One region of the Streptomyces sp. 3MP-14 genome, then DNA from elsewhere that is predicted to be linked to it. Evidence: riboswitches for the same ligand, from Rfam matches in the RefSeq annotation. Region 1 holds a riboswitch; each other region holds the start of a gene.
The links. A riboswitch is a leader RNA that binds a small molecule or an ion and turns the genes downstream of it on or off. The one in region 1 is predicted to bind thiamine pyrophosphate.
Positions count from the first base shown of each region.

Region 2: linked by a shared signal. The riboswitch ahead of thiC (phosphomethylpyrimidine synthase ThiC) and the one ahead of thiO (glycine oxidase ThiO) in region 1 are both predicted to bind thiamine pyrophosphate.
Region 3: linked by a shared signal. The riboswitch ahead of FH609_RS26135 (thiamine ABC transporter substrate binding subunit) and the one ahead of thiO (glycine oxidase ThiO) in region 1 are both predicted to bind thiamine pyrophosphate.

Region 1 covers NZ_VDLZ02000004.1:301,458-307,013, forward strand. The annotation lists gene FH609_RS08095 (LacI family DNA-binding transcriptional regulator) at 1-229, shown strand, start outside; gene FH609_RS08100 (family 16 glycosylhydrolase) at 341-1,672, opposite strand; gene FH609_RS08105 (DUF305 domain-containing protein) at 1,771-2,472, opposite strand; gene FH609_RS08110 (DUF1996 domain-containing protein) at 2,617-3,486, opposite strand; TPP riboswitch at 3,884-3,996, shown strand; gene thiO (glycine oxidase ThiO) at 4,168-5,442, shown strand; gene thiS (sulfur carrier protein ThiS) at 5,439-5,556, shown strand, end outside.
Region 2 covers NZ_VDLZ02000013.1:29,253-34,808, reverse strand. The annotation lists gene FH609_RS21030 (YibE/F family protein) at 1-1,342, opposite strand, end outside; TPP riboswitch at 1,377-1,488, shown strand; gene thiC (phosphomethylpyrimidine synthase ThiC) at 1,481-3,136, shown strand; gene FH609_RS21020 (caspase family protein) at 3,326-4,573, shown strand; gene FH609_RS21015 (WD40 repeat domain-containing protein) at 4,679-5,556, shown strand, end outside.
Region 3 covers NZ_VDLZ02000018.1:72,470-78,025, reverse strand. The annotation lists gene FH609_RS26155 (NAD(P)-dependent oxidoreductase) at 1-754, opposite strand, end outside; gene FH609_RS26150 (TetR/AcrR family transcriptional regulator) at 863-1,438, shown strand; gene FH609_RS26145 (ScbR family autoregulator-binding transcription factor) at 1,484-2,113, opposite strand; gene rlmN (23S rRNA (adenine(2503)-C(2))-methyltransferase RlmN) at 2,225-3,331, shown strand; TPP riboswitch at 3,415-3,520, shown strand; gene FH609_RS26135 (thiamine ABC transporter substrate binding subunit) at 3,557-4,642, shown strand; gene FH609_RS26130 (ABC transporter permease) at 4,672-5,556, shown strand, end outside.

The sequences.
Region 1 (5,556 bases):
CACGCTGCACCGCGCGGGGCGCCGGGTGCCGGAGGACGTGGCGGTCGTCGGGTTCGACGACAGCGTCTCGGCGTTGGCCTGCGACCCGCCGCTGACCACGGTGCGCCAGCCGGTGGAGGAGATGGCCGCCGAGATGGCGCGGCTGCTGCTGCGGCAGATCGAGTCACGCGAACGCCCGCTGCCCTCCGTGGTCTTCCACCCCTCGCTGGTCGTGCGTCAGTCCGGCTGACGCCGGGCCGGGAGAACGACACGGGCCCGGCCCGGCGGGTGTGGAAAGACACCCACCGGGCCGGGCCCTGCCGTCACGCGGGGGAACGGTCAGTCGGCGCGGATCACCGGCTCACTGGTAGACCCGCACGTAGTCGATCTTCATCTGCTGCGGGAAGACCGTCGAACCGTCCGGCGGGCCGGGCCAGTCACCGCCGACCGCCGTGTTGAGGATCAGGAAGAAGTTGTCGTCGTAGACCCACGGGCCCACCGTGGTCTCCAACTCCTCCCGGTCCACGGTGTGCACGACCTGGTCGTCGACGGTGAACACCATGCCCTGGCTGTCCCAGTCCAGCGCGAACACGTGGAAGTTGGCGTTCGCCGGCTCGCCCAGGTCGAACGAGTTGCCGTAGCCGCCGGCGCCGAAGTACGCCGGGGCGTGCAGCGTCGAGTGGACCACGTTGGGCTCCAGGCCCACGTGCTCCATGATGTCGATCTCACCGCTGTACGGCCACGGGCGCCCGTCGTCGTAGAACGACGAGCCCAACATCCAGAACGCCGGCCACAGCCCCTGCCCGCTGGGCAGTTGGATGCGCGCCTCGACCCGCCCGTAGGTGAAGTCGAACTTGCCGTAGGTGTTGATCCGGCCCGAGGTGTACTGGCAGGTGGTGGAGCCGCTCAGCGGGTCGACCGGGCAGGTGGTCCCCGGCGTCTCCTCGCGGCGCGCCTCGATCACCAGGTTGCCGTCCCCGTCCATCCGGGTGTTGGCGTCCTCGGTGTACACCTGGAGTTCGTTGTTCTGCGCGGTGCCCGGGTCCGAGGTCCACTTGCTCGGGTCGGGCGTGCTACCGGCCGCGCCGTCGAACTCGTCGCTGAAGACCAGCTCCAGCGGCTCGGTCGGGTCCGGCGAAACGGGCGGGGCCTCCGGATCGCCGCCGGTGCCGTAGACCTGGAACTCCCAGAGCGAGTAGCCGTAGGGGCCGGACCGCTCGGTGCCGTACATCCGGACATACTGTCCGCTGCCGGTGACCTCGATGTTCTCCTTGAAGCCGGCCCCCTCGGTGGTCTCGTAGATGGTCTCCCAGTTCTGGTTGTCGTCCGAGACCTGGATCTCGTAGGACGTGGCGTTGGCCGGGTCCCACTGGAGGACGACCCGGCTGATCTCGGCGGGAGCGCCCAGGTCGACGGAGATCCAGCCCGGGTCGACCCAGCCGTTGTCAGGCGAGGTGGCCCAGCGGCTGGCCGGGTCGAAGTCGAAGGCGCGCTCGGGCACGCACTCCCAACAGTTGCCGTCGTGCTGCGAGGTGGAGGCCTCGGCGGGCTTGTTGTACGACAGCAGGACCTCGTCCTCGGGGGCCGCGGTGGCCGGCGAGGTCAGCGTGCCCAGGCCCAGGGCGGCGGCCAGGGTGGCGACGGCCGCGGCGACAAGCGCCGATCTGCGCCGCCGCGGTTTTCTCAGGTGCATGATCTCGTCCTGATCCTTTCGGTGGTGGGGGGTGGCGACCCGGAAGCCGCCGGTCGTTCCGGTGGTGGGGGAAACCACCGAGTCGTGGGGCCGGGCGGTCAACCGGTGAGCCGGTCCAGCTCGGCGCTCTGGGTGGAACGGGCCCGGTCCAGGTCGGCGGCGAGCGCCACCGTGGCCGGGTCGGTGCCGGCCTCGGTCTCCGCGCGGGAGACCTCGGCCGTCTCGGTCAGGTGCTCGTCGAGGTGGGCCAGGGCCTCCTCGTCGAACGCCGGCCCGTCGAGGGCGGCCAGCTCGGCCAGTTCCTCCCCGGTGACCATGCCGGGCATGTTGTGGCCCTCGTGGATGTTCACGTACTCGACGCCGGCCTCCGCCAACAGCGCGTGCAGCGCCTCTAGTTCGGCCTGGCGGCCGGGCACGAGGTCGGCGGCGAAGGCGCGGAGCGCCGGGTCCTCGGCCCGCTCGGCCACGGTGTCGAGGAACGGGAGCAGCTGTTCGTTGACCGGGATCATCAGCTGCGCCCAGGCCAGGTCGGTGGCGCTGAGCCCGCCGGCGCCGGCGTTGTCGCTCGGGCTCGCCGAGGGGGACGGCGGCGGCGAGGCCGCGCCGGGCTCCTCGCCCGACGTCTCGTTCGCCGAAGTCCCCTCCGTCGAGGAGGCGTTGGGCTCGTCGCTCCCGGAGGAGCCGCCGCAGCCGGTCGCCAGCAGCGCGACGCCGAGGGCGAGGCCCAGTGCGGTGCCGAGGCTGGCGCCCGGTGCGGCGAACGGTGTCCGGCCCATGGCCGAGCGTGCTGTCCCGGTCATGAGCCGGTCATCCGATCTCCCGTGATCCGGCATCGGCCCGTCTCGCCCGGGCCGATGCGCGTACCTGTCACTTCGCCGTCGCCGCCTCGCCGTGGTCCCGCCGTCGGGTCAGCCCCGACGGCGGGCACAGGCGGCGTCGCCCGCTCAGCCGGGGATGCCGTCAGGGCCGCACTTGATGACGGCCCTGATGCAGTCCGTCACCCGGCGCTCCATCTCCGGCTCCGGCCAGGCGTTGAAGAAGTCGCCGTGCATCGTGTATCCGGCTCCGGACGCCAACTCGAAGCGCGAGGGATCGCCCGTCACCGGGTACCGCAGCACCTGCCGGAGCTTGGGCACCGACACGGGGTGGGTGGACGGGCAGGTGCCCGCCACCGGGTAGGACATGTGGCTCTTGTGGTCCGGCGAGTCCAGGTTCACCCCGTCCCAGCACTGCGGGAAGTCCAGGTAGGACTCCAACGCGGTGCCCTCGGGGCAGTTGACGAAGTCCTTGGACGGGTCCACGTGCCCGGCGTGCAGGCAGGACCAACGGGAGGTCACCCCGGCGTCGTCGGGACCGGTCGCGACGGCGTTGCCGGCCACGATCTTGAGGCCCTGGGGCAGCGGCTGGGTCTGCGCGAGCGTCTGCTCGTTGACGCCCTCGCCCAGGTAGTAGAAGGTCGCGCTCTGCGGCTCGACGGGCTCGCCGTCCACGAAGAGCGTCGGCACCCAGTACGACGAGAGGTCGATCGCCGGGTCACAGGTGCTGTCGGATTCCAGCAGGTCCCCGAGGTTGGTGTGCGCGTCGGTCACCGTGCTCCCGAAGAAGCTGTGGCTGTGCGAGGCGCCCGGAAGCCCGGGGAAGACGATCGGGTCGTCGGGCCGCCGGTGGCTGAACTCGCACTCGGCGACGAACTCCGCCACCCGCACCGCCTCGGCACCGACCCGTTCCTCGGCCGGGGCTGGCGACTCGGCGGCCCCGGCCGTGCCGGCCACGACCAGCGAGGCCAGCAGGCCGGTGAGGGCGAGAACCGCCATCATCAGGCGCCGGGGGGTGCTCCACAGCGCGGTCAGGACACGAGATCGGCCGACGGGTTGTCTCACGGGTTGGTTCACGGCTCTCCCTATGGGGTTGTGGGGGCTGCCCCGCCCGGTCCGGTTGCCGGGCGGAGTCACCAGAGAGCGCTCTCTGAGCCCGGAACATAGGAGCGGCGGGAGGCAGCGTCAAGGAGTGCGACACATTCCCGGAACCGAGGCCAGGAGCGGGTGAACTCGGCCGTCGGGTCGCCGGGTTGCCTCCCGACCAAGATCAGAGAGCGTTTTCTGATCTTGGTCGGGAGGGCGGCGGTGCGGGGGCGTGCGGCGCGCGGGGCGGAGGCGTCGAGGCGAAACCCTCCCAAACGCCGCTCCCCGCCGGGTACTACGCTGGCCGACGGAACGAACCCACGGGAGCCCGGACGCACCGGGCTGAGAGGGAGGCTGGGCGGCCTCCGACCGTACGCACCTGATCCGGGTCATGCCGGCGAAGGGAGGAGGCGAGGCTTCATGGGAAGCGGCGAGAACCGGGAGACCGGCGCGGGCGCGGCCGCGGGGGCAAGCGCGGGCGCGGGCGAGAGGTCGCGCGCGGGCGCGCGTGCCGGCGCGGGTGCGGGTGCCGGCACGGACGCGGGGGTGCGCGCCGGGGCAACGGGGCTGCCGGGCGCGGGAGTACGCGCCGGCGTGGCGGGCACCGGACGGCCGCCACGGCCCGACGTGACGGTGGTCGGCGGCGGGCTGATCGGGCTGGTCACGGCGTGGCGGGCGGCCGGGGCCGGCCTCTCGGTGGCGGTGGTGGACCCGGCGCCGGGCGGCGGGGCCGCCTCGGTCGCGGCGGGGATGCTGGCCCCGGTCACCGAACTGCACCACGGCGAGGAGGCATTGCTCGACCTGAACCTGGCCTCAGCGCGCCGCTACCCGGACTTCGTCGCCGAACTGGCCGAGCACGCCGAGGGCGACGTCGGCTACCGCGCCTGCGGCACGCTGGCCGTGGCGCTCGACGCCGACGACCGGGCGCTGCTGCGCGAGTCACACCTGTTGCAGCGTCAGTGCGGCCTGGCGGCCGAGTGGTTGACCGGCCGCGAGTGCCGCCGCCTTGAGCCGATGCTGGCGCCCGGGGTGCGCGGCGGGCTGCGCGTCGACGGCGACCACCAGGTCGACCCCAGGCGGCTGACGGCGGCGCTGCTGGCGGCCTGCGAGCGTGCCGGGGTGGCCCTGGTGCGGCGGGAGGCGAGCGCGCTGCTGGTGAACGGCGACCGGGCGGTCGGGGTGCGACTCGCGGACGGGGACCAACTGCACGCGGCGCACACGGTGTTGGCCGGCGGCAGCCGGAGCGGGCGACTGGCGGGGCTGCCGCCCGAGGTGTCGGTGCCGGTGCGGCCGGTGAAGGGCCAGATCCTGCGGCTGCGCGATCTGCCGGGCCTGCCGCCGCTGTTGGGCCGCACGGTGCGTGCCGTGGTGCGCGGCGAGCAGGTGTACCTGGTGCCGAGGGCCAACGGCGAGCTGGTGCTGGGCGCCACCTCGGAGGAGCGCGGCTGGGACACCTCGGTCACCGCCGGCGGGGTCTACCAACTGCTGCGGGACGCACACGAGTTGCTGCCGGGGATCACCGAGCTGCCGCTGGTCGAGACCCGCGCGGGGCTGCGCCCGACCACGCCGGACAACGGGCCGCTGCTGGGTCCGACGGCGCTGCCCGGGCTCCAGCTGGCGACGGGCCACCACCGCAACGGGGTGCTGCTGGCCCCCATCACCGGCGAGACGCTGGCCGCGACGCTCACCGGGGCCGAACCCCCGGACCAGGCCCGCCCGTTCCACGCCGGCCGGTTCACCGGCGCGGGCGCGGGCGCGGCGACGGGCGCTGGCGGGCCCGCCGGCGCGGACCGACCCGCGAACGCCGGCGCGGGCACCGGCGCGAGCCCGCTGGCGCGCGCCGGCCGGTCGTCGGAGGTGTCGGCATGACGACGCCTCCCGACGGTCGGATGACCGTCTCCGTGAACGGCGAGGCCCGCGAGCTGCCGGCCGGCACCACCCTGGCGGCGCTGGTTGGCGAGTTGAGCGGCGCGCCCACCGGGT
Region 2 (5,556 bases), on a different contig from region 1:
GGGGCGGTCGGTCGGCGCTCACCACCAGCGCCGCCAGCAGCGTCGTCACCGGAACCGAGGCCACCAGCCCGATCGACCCCACCAGGGTCCGCACGATCTCCTCGGCGACCAGCTCGCTGAACGCCACCGTCGTCACCCCGCTGCGCGCGATGCTGAAGAGCAGCAGCAGCGGGAGCGCCGCGCCCGCGTAGGCCAGCACCAGGGTGTTGACGACCGAGGCGATGTGGTCCCGACCGATGCGCATCGCCGCCGAGTAGAGCTTCCGCCAACCCGCCGTCGGCGCGGCCTGCTTCAGCTCCCAGACCGCCGAGGTCTGCGTCACCGTCACGTCGTCCAGCACGCCGAGCGAGCCAATCAGGATGCTGGCGAGCAGCAGACCTCTGATCTCGATGTCCGGATAGAGGCTGTGCACCAGGCCGGTCTGGTCGTCGGTGTTCCCGGTCAGATGCGCCAGGCTGATGAAGAGCGAGCCGAGCAGACCGATCAGCAGCAGCGACACCAACGTGCCCAACACGGCCACGGACGTTCGGGCGTTGACCCCGTGGCAGAGGTAGAGCGTCACCAACATGATCACGCTGCCGCCGATCACCGCGACCAGCAGCGGGTTCGAGCCATGGAGCACGGCCGGCAGGATGAACAGGGTCAGCACCAGGAAGCTGGCCACCAGGCCGACCAGCGCCAACAGGCCGCGCAGCCGGCCGACCGCCACCACCACCAGCGCGAACAGCGCGCCCAGCAGCAGCATCGGCACCTCGCGGTCCACGTCGACCACGCTGTAGCGCAGCTCCTCCGGAGCCTCGGGTGCGTAGGCGACGACGACCTTCTGCCCCTCGTGGAAGCGCTTGGTCGCGTCGGGCGGCACGACCTCGGTGAACGTGTGCCCGACGTGGGGTCCGCTGGTCACCTCCACCGTGGCCTGCTCGCACGGCCCGCTGGCTCCGCGCTGCACCTGTACGCCGAGGTCCTCGCAGGGGTGCTCGGTCAGCTCGGTGACCGACGCCTCCTCGTGCTGCTGGTCGAAGCCGACGCCGGTGCGTTCCTGCTGCTCCGGCGCGCCGCCCGGCCAGAGCAGCACCAGGCCGACGGCCATCGCCACGCCGAACGGCACCAACACGGCGGCTATCACCCGCCGCAGATGGTCCGAGACGGGCGGCACCGGGCCGTGCTGGTGGGTGTGGCCGTGCGGGTGCGCGTGCGGGTCCAGGGGGTCCAGCGGGTACCGGGGGTCCTGGGGGCGGTCCCGAGCGGGGTCCGGAGGGCGGTCCCGAGCGGGGTCCTGAGAGGGGTCCTGAGGGGAGGTCACCGTCCGATCATCGCCTAAGCGACCAGGCCCCCTGTTCATCGCCGCCGTCGTGCCCTTAGCGTGGAGGGGCAAGAATCGTCATCGCGGGAGCTTCGAGCACGAGGCTGAGAGGGCGCTGCGGCTGCGCCGACCGCCGAACCTGTTACCGGGTAATGCCGGCGTAGGGAGCAAGGTCTGATGACCGATCAGCGAACAGGCGCGTCCAGCACGCCCGTCATCGGCGCGCACAAGGGATATCTCACCGGATCTCGCCCGGACATCCGGGTGCCGGTGCGACGGGTCCACCTCACCGACGGCAACAGCGTCACCCTCTACGACACCTCGGGTCCTTACACCGACCCCGAGGTGGAGTGCGACGTGCGCGCGGGGCTGCCCGCGCTGCGGCGGCGGTGGATCGAGGAACGGGCGAACGACGGGACCCGGGACGTTACCCAACTGGCCTACGCCAGAAGGGGCGAGATCACCCGGGAGATGGAGTTCGTGGCGCTGCGGGAGAACCGTTCTCCCGAGTTCGTCCGCGACGAGATCGCCGCCGGCCGGGCGGTGCTGCCGGTCAACATCCAGCACCCGGAGAGCGAGCCGATGATCATCGGCCGAAACTTTCTGGTCAAGGTGAATGCCAACATCGGCAACTCGGCCGTCACCTCCTCCGTCGACGAGGAGGTGGAGAAGATGACCTGGGCCACCCGCTGGGGCGCCGACACGGTCATGGACCTGTCCACCGGGCGGGACATCCACACCACCCGCGAATGGGTGCTGCGCAACTCGCCGGTGCCCATCGGCACCGTGCCGCTCTACCAGGCCCTGGAGAAGGTCGGCGGGAAGGCCGAGGAACTCAGCTGGGAGGTCTACCGCGACACCGTGATCGAACAGGCCGAGCAGGGTGTCGACTACATGACCGTGCACGCCGGGGTGCTCCTGCGCTATGTGCCGCTGACCGCGCGGCGCAAGACCGGGATCGTCTCCCGGGGCGGCTCGATCATGGCGGCCTGGTGCCTGGCCCACCACCGGGAGAGCTTCCTCTACACGCACTTCGCCGAGCTGTGCGAGGTCCTCGCCGCCTACGACATCACGTTCTCGCTGGGCGACGGGCTGCGCCCCGGCTCCATCGCGGACGCCAACGACGCGGCGCAGTTTGCCGAGTTGCGGACGCTGGGCGAGCTGTGCGCGGTGGCGCGCGAGCACAACGTCCAGACGATGGTGGAGGGTCCGGGGCACGTCCCGATGGACAAGATCAAGGAGAACGTGGACCTCCAGCAGGAGATCTGCCGGGAGGCGCCGTTCTACACCCTGGGCCCGCTGACCACCGACATCGCGCCCGCCTACGACCACATCACCTCGGCCATCGGCGCCGCGATGATCGCCTGGTGGGGTACCGCGATGCTGTGTTACGTGACGCCCAAGGAACATCTGGGGCTGCCGGACCGGGACGACGTCAAGGCCGGGGTCATCGCCTACAAGATCGCCGCGCACGCCGCCGACCTGGCCAAGGGCCACCCGGGCGCCCAACTCTGGGACGACGCGCTCTCCGACGCGCGGTTCGAGTTCCGGTGGGAGGACCAGTTCAACCTCTCCCTCGACCCGGACACCGCCCGCGCCTACCACGACGAGACGCTGCCGGCGGAGCCGGCCAAGACCGCTCACTTCTGCTCGATGTGCGGGCCGAAGTTCTGCTCGATGAAGATCAGCCAGGACATCCGGGCGGACTTCGGCAATCAACTCGAAGCCGGGGTCGATCAGTTGGCAACTGACGAGATCGAGCGGGGGATGGCGGAGAAGTCCCGCGAGTTCGCGGAGTCGGGCCAGCGGGTGTACCTGCCGCTGACCGACTGAGCGGCCCCGGTCACGTACCGGAACGGCGCCGGTCCCGGGCACCCGGGACCGGCGCCGTTCCGCGCCCGAGCCCACCCGTTGGTGACTGTCAGTGATGGCGGGTACGCTCGTCGGTGAGTTGGCTCGGCTCGATGACGAGGCGTCAGCGGGACATTCAGCGGGACATTCAGCGGGACAGGGGGTGGAGCGGTGTCGCGTGTGGGGGCGTTGCCGGTCGGCGGGGTGTCGGTCGAGGTGTTGTCCATCGGGGTGGGGGCCTTCGACGAGGGGGTGGACTGGGAGGACCTGGGTTTCGTCGCGGAGCGGGCGGCGGAGGTGGCCAGCGCCTTCGAGCGGTTCGGCGTCCCGGTGCGCTCGGTGCGCGACACGACCAGGAGGCAGATCGACGAGGCGGTCCGCGCCCGGATCGAGCCGGCCGACCCGACGACGGCGCCCGAGCTGCTGGTCGTTCACCTGTCGGGGCACGGGCGCTCCGACGCCGACGGTCAGCTGCGGTTCATCGGGCGGGACGGGCGGACCGTCGATGTCGCCTCCTGGATGGCGACGGCGCAGGAGGAGGCCCAGCTCAGCCCGGCCGACCGGCGCTTCGTCTTCCTGGTCGACACGTGCGAGGCGGGCGCGGCGACCGGCCGCCAGTCGGTCACGGAGCTGGGCGGCGAGCGCGGCGTCTGGTCGCTGGGCGCGGCGGTCAGCGGGCTGCCCACGGAGGGTGGCCGGTTCAGCGGCTGGGTGGCCAGAGCCCTGCACCGGCTCGCCGACACGGACTTCGCGCTGGACGCCGGGCCGTTGGACTTCGCGCGGTTCGTCCGCGAGCTGCTGGCCCTGACCACGGCCGAGCGCGGCCGATGGCGGATCTCGACCGGCTTCAGCCTCGAACAGGGCGACGGGGACTGGCCGTTTCTGCCCAACCCGCGCACCATCCAGCTCACCCCTGAGCAGATCGAGGAGCAGCGCAGATCGTTCTGGTATGTCCCCGGGCAGGATCTGGGCACCCAGATCGCGGCCGGCTCGGAGATCGACGACGCCGAGTACTTCGTCGACCGGGCCTCGGGCCGGGGGCTGGTCTCCACCGACAGGGCGCACGGCTTCTTCAGCGGCCGGGTCGAGCAGCTCGCGGCCGTGCGCGCCTGGTTGGCGGAGGAGACCCCGCTGCTCGCCGTCACGGGCGAGGCCGGCTCGGGGAAGTCGGGGCTGATCGGGGCGGTGGTCTGCGCCGGGCACCCCCAGATCCGGGACCGGTTCCGCGCGCTGTGGACCGCCGCCGACCCCGAACTGCCCGAGATCCCCGGCCTCATCGCCCTGCACGCGCGCCAGCGCGGTGCCGGGCAGCTCGTCGAGATGATCGCCGACCGGGCGGGCCTGGCGATGCCGGAGCCGGAGACGGGGCCGGACGACGACCCTGGCGAGGCCGTCCGTGAGGGCGGCGGTCGGAAGTGAAGTGCCGAGCTGCTGCGTGAGGCGCTGCGTCGGGAGGACCGTCGGCGGCTGATCGTTGTCGACGCCGTCGACGAGAGCACCGAGCCCGAGCGGGTGCTCGCCCTGGTGCGGAGCATCGCCGGCTCGGACGAGGCGCCGTGCCGCTTCCTGCTGGGGGCGCGCCGCGAAGTGCTGCCGCCCCCCTCGGAGTTCAGCCCCGAGGAGATCGGCTGGGTCGACCTCGACACCGTCGCCACGGAGACCGTGGGGAAGGACGTCCGCGACTACCTCGCCCGGCTGTTGCGGGCCAGCGAGCCCTACGCCACCGGCCCGGCCGCCGCGTACGTGGACCTCATCGCCGAGATCGCCGCCCCCAGGCTGGTGCGCCGCGAGCACGAGGGCCGCGCCTGGGGCCCCTTCCTCCTCGCGGGCATGTTCGCGCACTACCTGGTGACCCTGCCCAACCCGCCGGGCAACGCCATCGACGCTGAGGCCCACGCCGAGCGCGCCACCGGGGACCTGCCGCAGATCCTGGAGCGGGTGTTGGACACCAGGGCGGCCGAGTTCCCGCTGCTGCGACCCCTGTTGGCGGTCCTCGCCCGCTCGCGCGGGGACGGGATGCCCCTGACGGTGCTGCGCCGCTGCCTCGCCGTGGTCGTCGCGTCGGGCCCCGGTGGGGTCTCCGAGGAGGACTGCCAGCGCACCCTTCGGGAGGCGTCGCCCTATCTGCGCACCGGCATCGAGCCGACGACCAGGGTGGCCCTCTACCGCCTCTTCCACCAGGGCCTCGCGGACTACCTGCGGCGCTTTCCGCACAGCAAGAAGACCCCGCTGGGCGAGGGGGAAGAGGAGCGCGCCGTGGAACGCGCGCTGCTCGACGGCCTGTTGGCGCCGCAGACCGGCGAGGCGGCGGACGGCGAGCCGGCGGATCGGGGCGATTCCTGGGCGGAGGCCGAGCCGTATCTGCTGAGCCACGCGCTGGCGCACGTCTGGGCGGCCGGCTC
Region 3 (5,556 bases), on a different contig from region 1:
CGTTGGTGTGCAGGACGTGTTCGACGCTGGCCGTTCCCATGGCGAGCCGGTCCACGTCCCCGACGTGCCGGCCGGCGTCGATGCGCTCGGCGTAGAAGGAGAGGAAGCCCGGCAGCGACTCGGCGGTCTCCACGGCGTGCGGCAGGATGTCCGCCGCCGTCAGGCCGTTGGCATGGGCGAGGGCGATGGCCTGCCAGTAACTCAGCATGGAGGTCCAGAACATGACCATGCCGATCTGGTACATCAGCGCGGCGAGCCCGGGGTCCTCGCCCCGGTGGTCGGTCCGCCCCGTGATGACCTCCAGCGCGGCCCGGTGCCGGTCGAAGACCTCGCGCGGGCCGCTGTAGAAGGTGGACGACTCCGCCCGGCCGATCCCGGCGGGCGGCACGGTGACGCCGCCGGTGAGCTGGACGGCGCCCCGCGCGGCCGCCCAACGGGCCGCCTCCCGGGCCTTCTCCGGGGTGTCCGAGCTGAGGTTGACCAGGGTCCGGCCGGCCAGCGCCGCCGAGGCGGGTTCGAGCGTGGCGTACATGGCGTCGTAGTCCGTGAGGCTGAGGACCACCAGCTCGTGGGCGGCCAGGGCCTCCGCCACGCTCGGCGCGCGCACCGCCCCGCGCCCGACCAGGGCGTCCGCGCGGGACGGGGTGCGGTTCCAGACGGTGACGTCGTAGTCCCGGTCGAGGAAGGCGCCGGCCATCGCCTGGCCCATGGGGCCGAGCCCGATGACGGTGACCGACTGCTTGGTGTTGCCCATGACGAGTTCTCCACCCTGCGCTAGGACGAGCGCTCTATTTAGAGGTGGGGGGACCGCATCACGGCGCTAGATCGAGCGTTCTATTCGGTGGCTCGGTACGGTGGCCCCATGCAGACCAGCACACGGGACCGGATCGTCGTCGCGGCGGCGCGCCTCCTCCAGCGACAGGGCTATGTGGGCACGGGCATCAAGCAGATCGCCCGGGAGGCGCGGGCCACCCTCGGCTCCGTCTACCACTTCTTCCCCGGCGGCAAGGAGGCGGTGGCCGTCGCCGCGATCACGCACAGCGCCGAGGAGTTCTCGACGCTCCTGCGGAAGGCGTTGGACAGCGACGACGACCCGGCCGATGCGGTGACGGCCTGCGCCCATCAACTCGCCGTCGAACTGCGGGAGTCGGGCTGGATCGACGGCTGCCCCGTCACGGCGGCGGCCCTGGAGACGCTGGGCACCGACTCGGAGATCCAACGGGTCTGCGCCGACGCGCTGCGCGACTGGGTGCGGCTGGTCCACGACAGGCTGGTGCGCGGCGGCCTCCCGGCCGAGAGCGCCGGGGAACTGGCGGTCACCGTCGTCTCCGCCCTGGAGGGCGCCGAGGTCACCGCCCAGGTCAACCGCAGCGAGGAGCCGCTGCTGGTGACGGGCCGCCAACTCGCCCGCCTCGTGCGCTCGTACGCGCCGGCGTAGGGTCCCGGGCGCGGCCCACGAACCCGTGGGGAGACGCCCGTCGGCTCAGACGCCGACCTCCTCCGGCGGCGCGGTGCGCAGCCGTTGCCCGGTCTCCCCCCGGGCGATCAGCGGGAGCAGCAGGTCCCACACGGCGGTCAGCCGGTCCGCCGACTCGGAGTAGGGCGTGCCGTCCCACCACAGCACCTCGACGCCGGCGGTCACCGAGGTGACCAGCGCCTGCGAGGCGGTGTCCGACAGCCCCTCGGCCAACTCGTCGCGCTTCTGGGCCTCTTGCAGCAGCGTGCGCGTCTGGCCCAGCCAGAGCCGGTAGAAGTCGTACGGCGGCGGCGGCACCTGCGCCCGTTCCCGCGCGATGCGGACGCTGGCGCGGACCACGGACTCGTGGTGCAGCAGGCGGTTGAGGCTGTGGGTCACGTCGACGACGAGCTGGAGCGGCGAGGGCTCGCGGGCCCGCGCGAGGTCCAGCAGGTCCTCCAGGAGGTCGCGACAACTGATCTGCACCGCGTCGGCGAGTGCGTCCCTGGAGGAGAAGTGGTGGTACAGCGCTCCCTTCGTGACGCCGGCGGCTCTGGTGATGTCGTCCAGGGTCGTGCGCGCGTAGCCGCCCCGGTCGAACTCGGACGCGGCCGAGTCGACGAGCCGTCGCAGGGTGCGCGCTGATCGTTGTTGCATACCTCCGAGTTAAAAACCGGTCGATCGGTATGTCAAGCGTCGGGGGCGCCTCGACGGGCGGAGACCGGCCGGATTCGGCGACCTTGGCATGTCTGCGAGACTGGACGCACCATGCCTGCACCAGGAGAACTCACCTTCGTCGCCCCGCGCGGCGCGTCCAAGCCGCCCCGGCACCTGGCCGACCTCGACCCGGCCGAGCGCCGGGAGGCCGTCGCCGCCCTGGGCGAGAAGCCGTTCCGCGCCCAGCAGTTGTCGCGGCACTACTTCGCCCGGCTCTCCGACGACCCGGCCGGCTGGACCGACATCCCGGCCGCCGCCAGGGAGAAGCTGGCCGGCGCGCTGCTGCCGCCGCTGATGCGGGTGGTCCGGCACATCAGCTGCGACGAGGGCGCGACCCGCAAGACCCTGTGGCGGCTGCACGACGGCACCCTGGTCGAATCGGTGCTGATGCGCTATCCCGACCGGGTCACCATGTGTGTCTCCTCACAGGCCGGCTGCGGGATGAACTGCCCGTTCTGCGCCACCGGCCAGGCCGGGCTCGACCGGAACCTGTCCACCGCCGAGATCGTCCACCAGATCGTGGACGGCGCCCGCGCGCTGCGCGACGGGGAGGTCCCCGGCGGCGAGGCCCGGCTGTCCAACATCGTCTTCATGGGCATGGGCGAGCCGCTGGCCAACTACCGCCGGGTGGTCGGCGCGATCCGCCGGCTCACCGACGAGGCGCCGGACGGCGTCGGCCTCTCCCAGCGCGGGATCACCGTCTCCACGGTCGGCCTGGTGCCGGCGATGCTGCGCTTCGCCGACGAGGGGTTCAGCTGCCGGCTCGCGGTCTCGCTGCACGCGCCGGACGACGAGTTGCGGGACACCCTGGTGCCGGTCAACACCCGCTGGAAGGTGCGCGAGGTGCTGGACGCCGCCTCCACCTACGCGGAGCGCTCGGGCCGGCGGATCTCCATCGAGTACGCGCTGATCAGGGACATCAACGACCAGGAGTGGCGGGCCGACCTGCTGGGTCGGCTCCTCAAGGGGCGCGGCGCCCATGTCAACCTGATCCCGCTCAACCCGACGCCGGGATCGAAGTGGACGGCCTCCCGGCCCGAGGACGAGCGGGCGTTCGTCGCGGCGCTGGAGGCCAGGGGCGTTCCGGTGACCGTGCGGGACACCAGGGGCCAGGAGATCGAGGGCGCCTGCGGGCAGTTGGCGGCCGCCGAACGCTGAGGAACGGGGCGCCGTCGGGCGGCTGTTATCGTTGGCGTTCGAACAGAAGAACAGGACCAGAACAGCCGCGCACCACGGTGCGCGTCATCCGACAGGGGAGCGCTCGCAGCGCTGAGAGTGCGGCACCGGCCGCAGACCCTCGAACCTCGCCCAGGTCATGCTGGGTAGGAAGTTCGGACCTCCTCTCGTGCTGCCCGCGCCTGCCCGCGCGTAGAAGGCGACGTCATGCAGCGCAGCAGCATCCAACGGGCCACGGCCGCCCTGCTCGTTCTCGGCCTCGCGGCGCTCACCGCCTGCGGCTCGGACGACGGCGGGGACGGCGCCGGCGGCGAAGGCGGCGGGGACGAGGTGGTGCTGGTCACCCACGAGTCGTTCCTGGTCTCCGATGAGGTGCTGGAGGCGTTCACCGAGGAGACCGGCTACCGGGTCAACGTGCTGCGCGCCGGGGACGCCGGCGTGGTCGTCAACCAGGCCGTGCTGTCGGCCGGCAACCCGCAGGGCGACGTGCTCTTCGGCGTGGACAACACGCTGCTCTCCCGCGCGTTGGAGGCCGGGATCTTCGCGCCGCACGAGGCCGCCGGCCTCGACCAGGTGCCGGCCGAGCTGCGGCTCGACGACGCCGAGCACCGGGTCACGCCCGTGGACACCGGCGACATCTGCGTCAACTACGACCGCGCCTACTTCGCCGAGCACGACCTCGCGCCGCCGCGGACCCTGGAGGACCTGGCCGACCCGGCCTACGCCGACCTGCTGGTGGTGCAGAACGCGGCGACCTCCTCGCCCGGCCTCGGCTTCCTGCTGGCCACCGTCTCCGCCTTCGGCGAGGACGGCTGGGCCGGGTACTGGGAGTCGCTGCGGGACAACGGCGTCGAGGTGGTGGACGGCTGGGAGCAGGCGTACAACGAGCGGTTCTCCGGCGCCGGCCAGGGCGGGGACAAGCCGCTGGTCGTCTCCTACGCCACCAGCCCGCCGGCCGGCGTGGTCTACGGCGGGGACGAGCGCCCCGACGAGGCGCCGACGGGCGTGGCCACCGGCACCTGCTTTCGGCAGATCGAGTTCGCCGGGCTCCTGGACGGCGCCGCCAACCCGGAGGGCGGCCGGGCGCTGCTGGACTTCCTGCTGGGGCGCGAGTTCCAGGAGGACCTGCCGCTGAGCATGTTCGTGTACCCGGCGCGCCAGGACGCCGCGCTGCCCGAGGAGTTCACCCGCTACGCGGAGCCCGTCGAGGAGGTCCACGAGCTGGCGCCCGAGGAGATCGCCGAGCACCGCGACCGCTGGATCGGCGAGTGGACCGACCTGGTCGTGAGGTGACCCGGCGGGCCCTGGTCGGGGGCGCGCTGCTGGCGGTCCCCCTGCTGTTCTTCGCGGTCTTCTTCGGCTACCCGGTGGCCGCGATCGTCGGGCGCGGGCTGCGCGTGGACGGGGTGTGGCAGCTGGGGCGGCTGCCCGAGGTGCTGGGCGACCCGGGCACGCTGCGGGTGCTGTGGTTCACCTGCTGGCAGGCGGCGGCTTCCACCGCGTTGACGCTGGCGCTCGCGCTGCCCGGCGCGTATGTCTTCGCGCGGCTGCGGTTTCCCGGCCGGCGGGTGCTGCACGCGGCGGTGACCGTGCCGTTCGTGCTGCCGACCGTGGTCACGGGCGCCGCGTTCCTGGCCCTGGTGGGGCGGGGCGGGGTGCTCGACGACGCGTTCGGGCTGCGGCTCGACGACGGGGTGTGGGCGATCCTGCTGGCGCACGCGTTCTTCAACTACGCGGTCGTGGTGCGCACGGTCGGCGGGCTGTGGGCGCAGCTCGACCCCCGGCAGGAGGAGGCGGCGCGGGTGCTGGGCGCCGGGCGGCTGGCGGCGTTCTGGCGGGTGACGCTGCCGGCGCTGACGCCCTCGGTGGCGGCGGCCGCGCTGATGGTCTTCCTGTTCACCTTCACCTCGTTCGGGGTGATCCAGATCCTGGGCTCGCCGGGCCGGGCGACGCTGGAGGTGGAGATCTACCGGCAGACCGCGCAGCTGCTGGACCTGCCCACGGCCGCCGTGCTGACGCTGCTCCAACTGGCCGCCGTGGGCGCGCTGTTGGCGACCCACCGGCTGGTGACCCGGCGGCGCTCCGGCGCGTTGCCGCTGGTCGACCCGGCCGGCACCGCGCACCGGCCGCGCGGCTGGGCGCAGTGGACGGCGCTGGGCGGGGTGCTGGCGACGGTGGTGCTGCTGCTGGCGCTGCCGCTGGGCGTG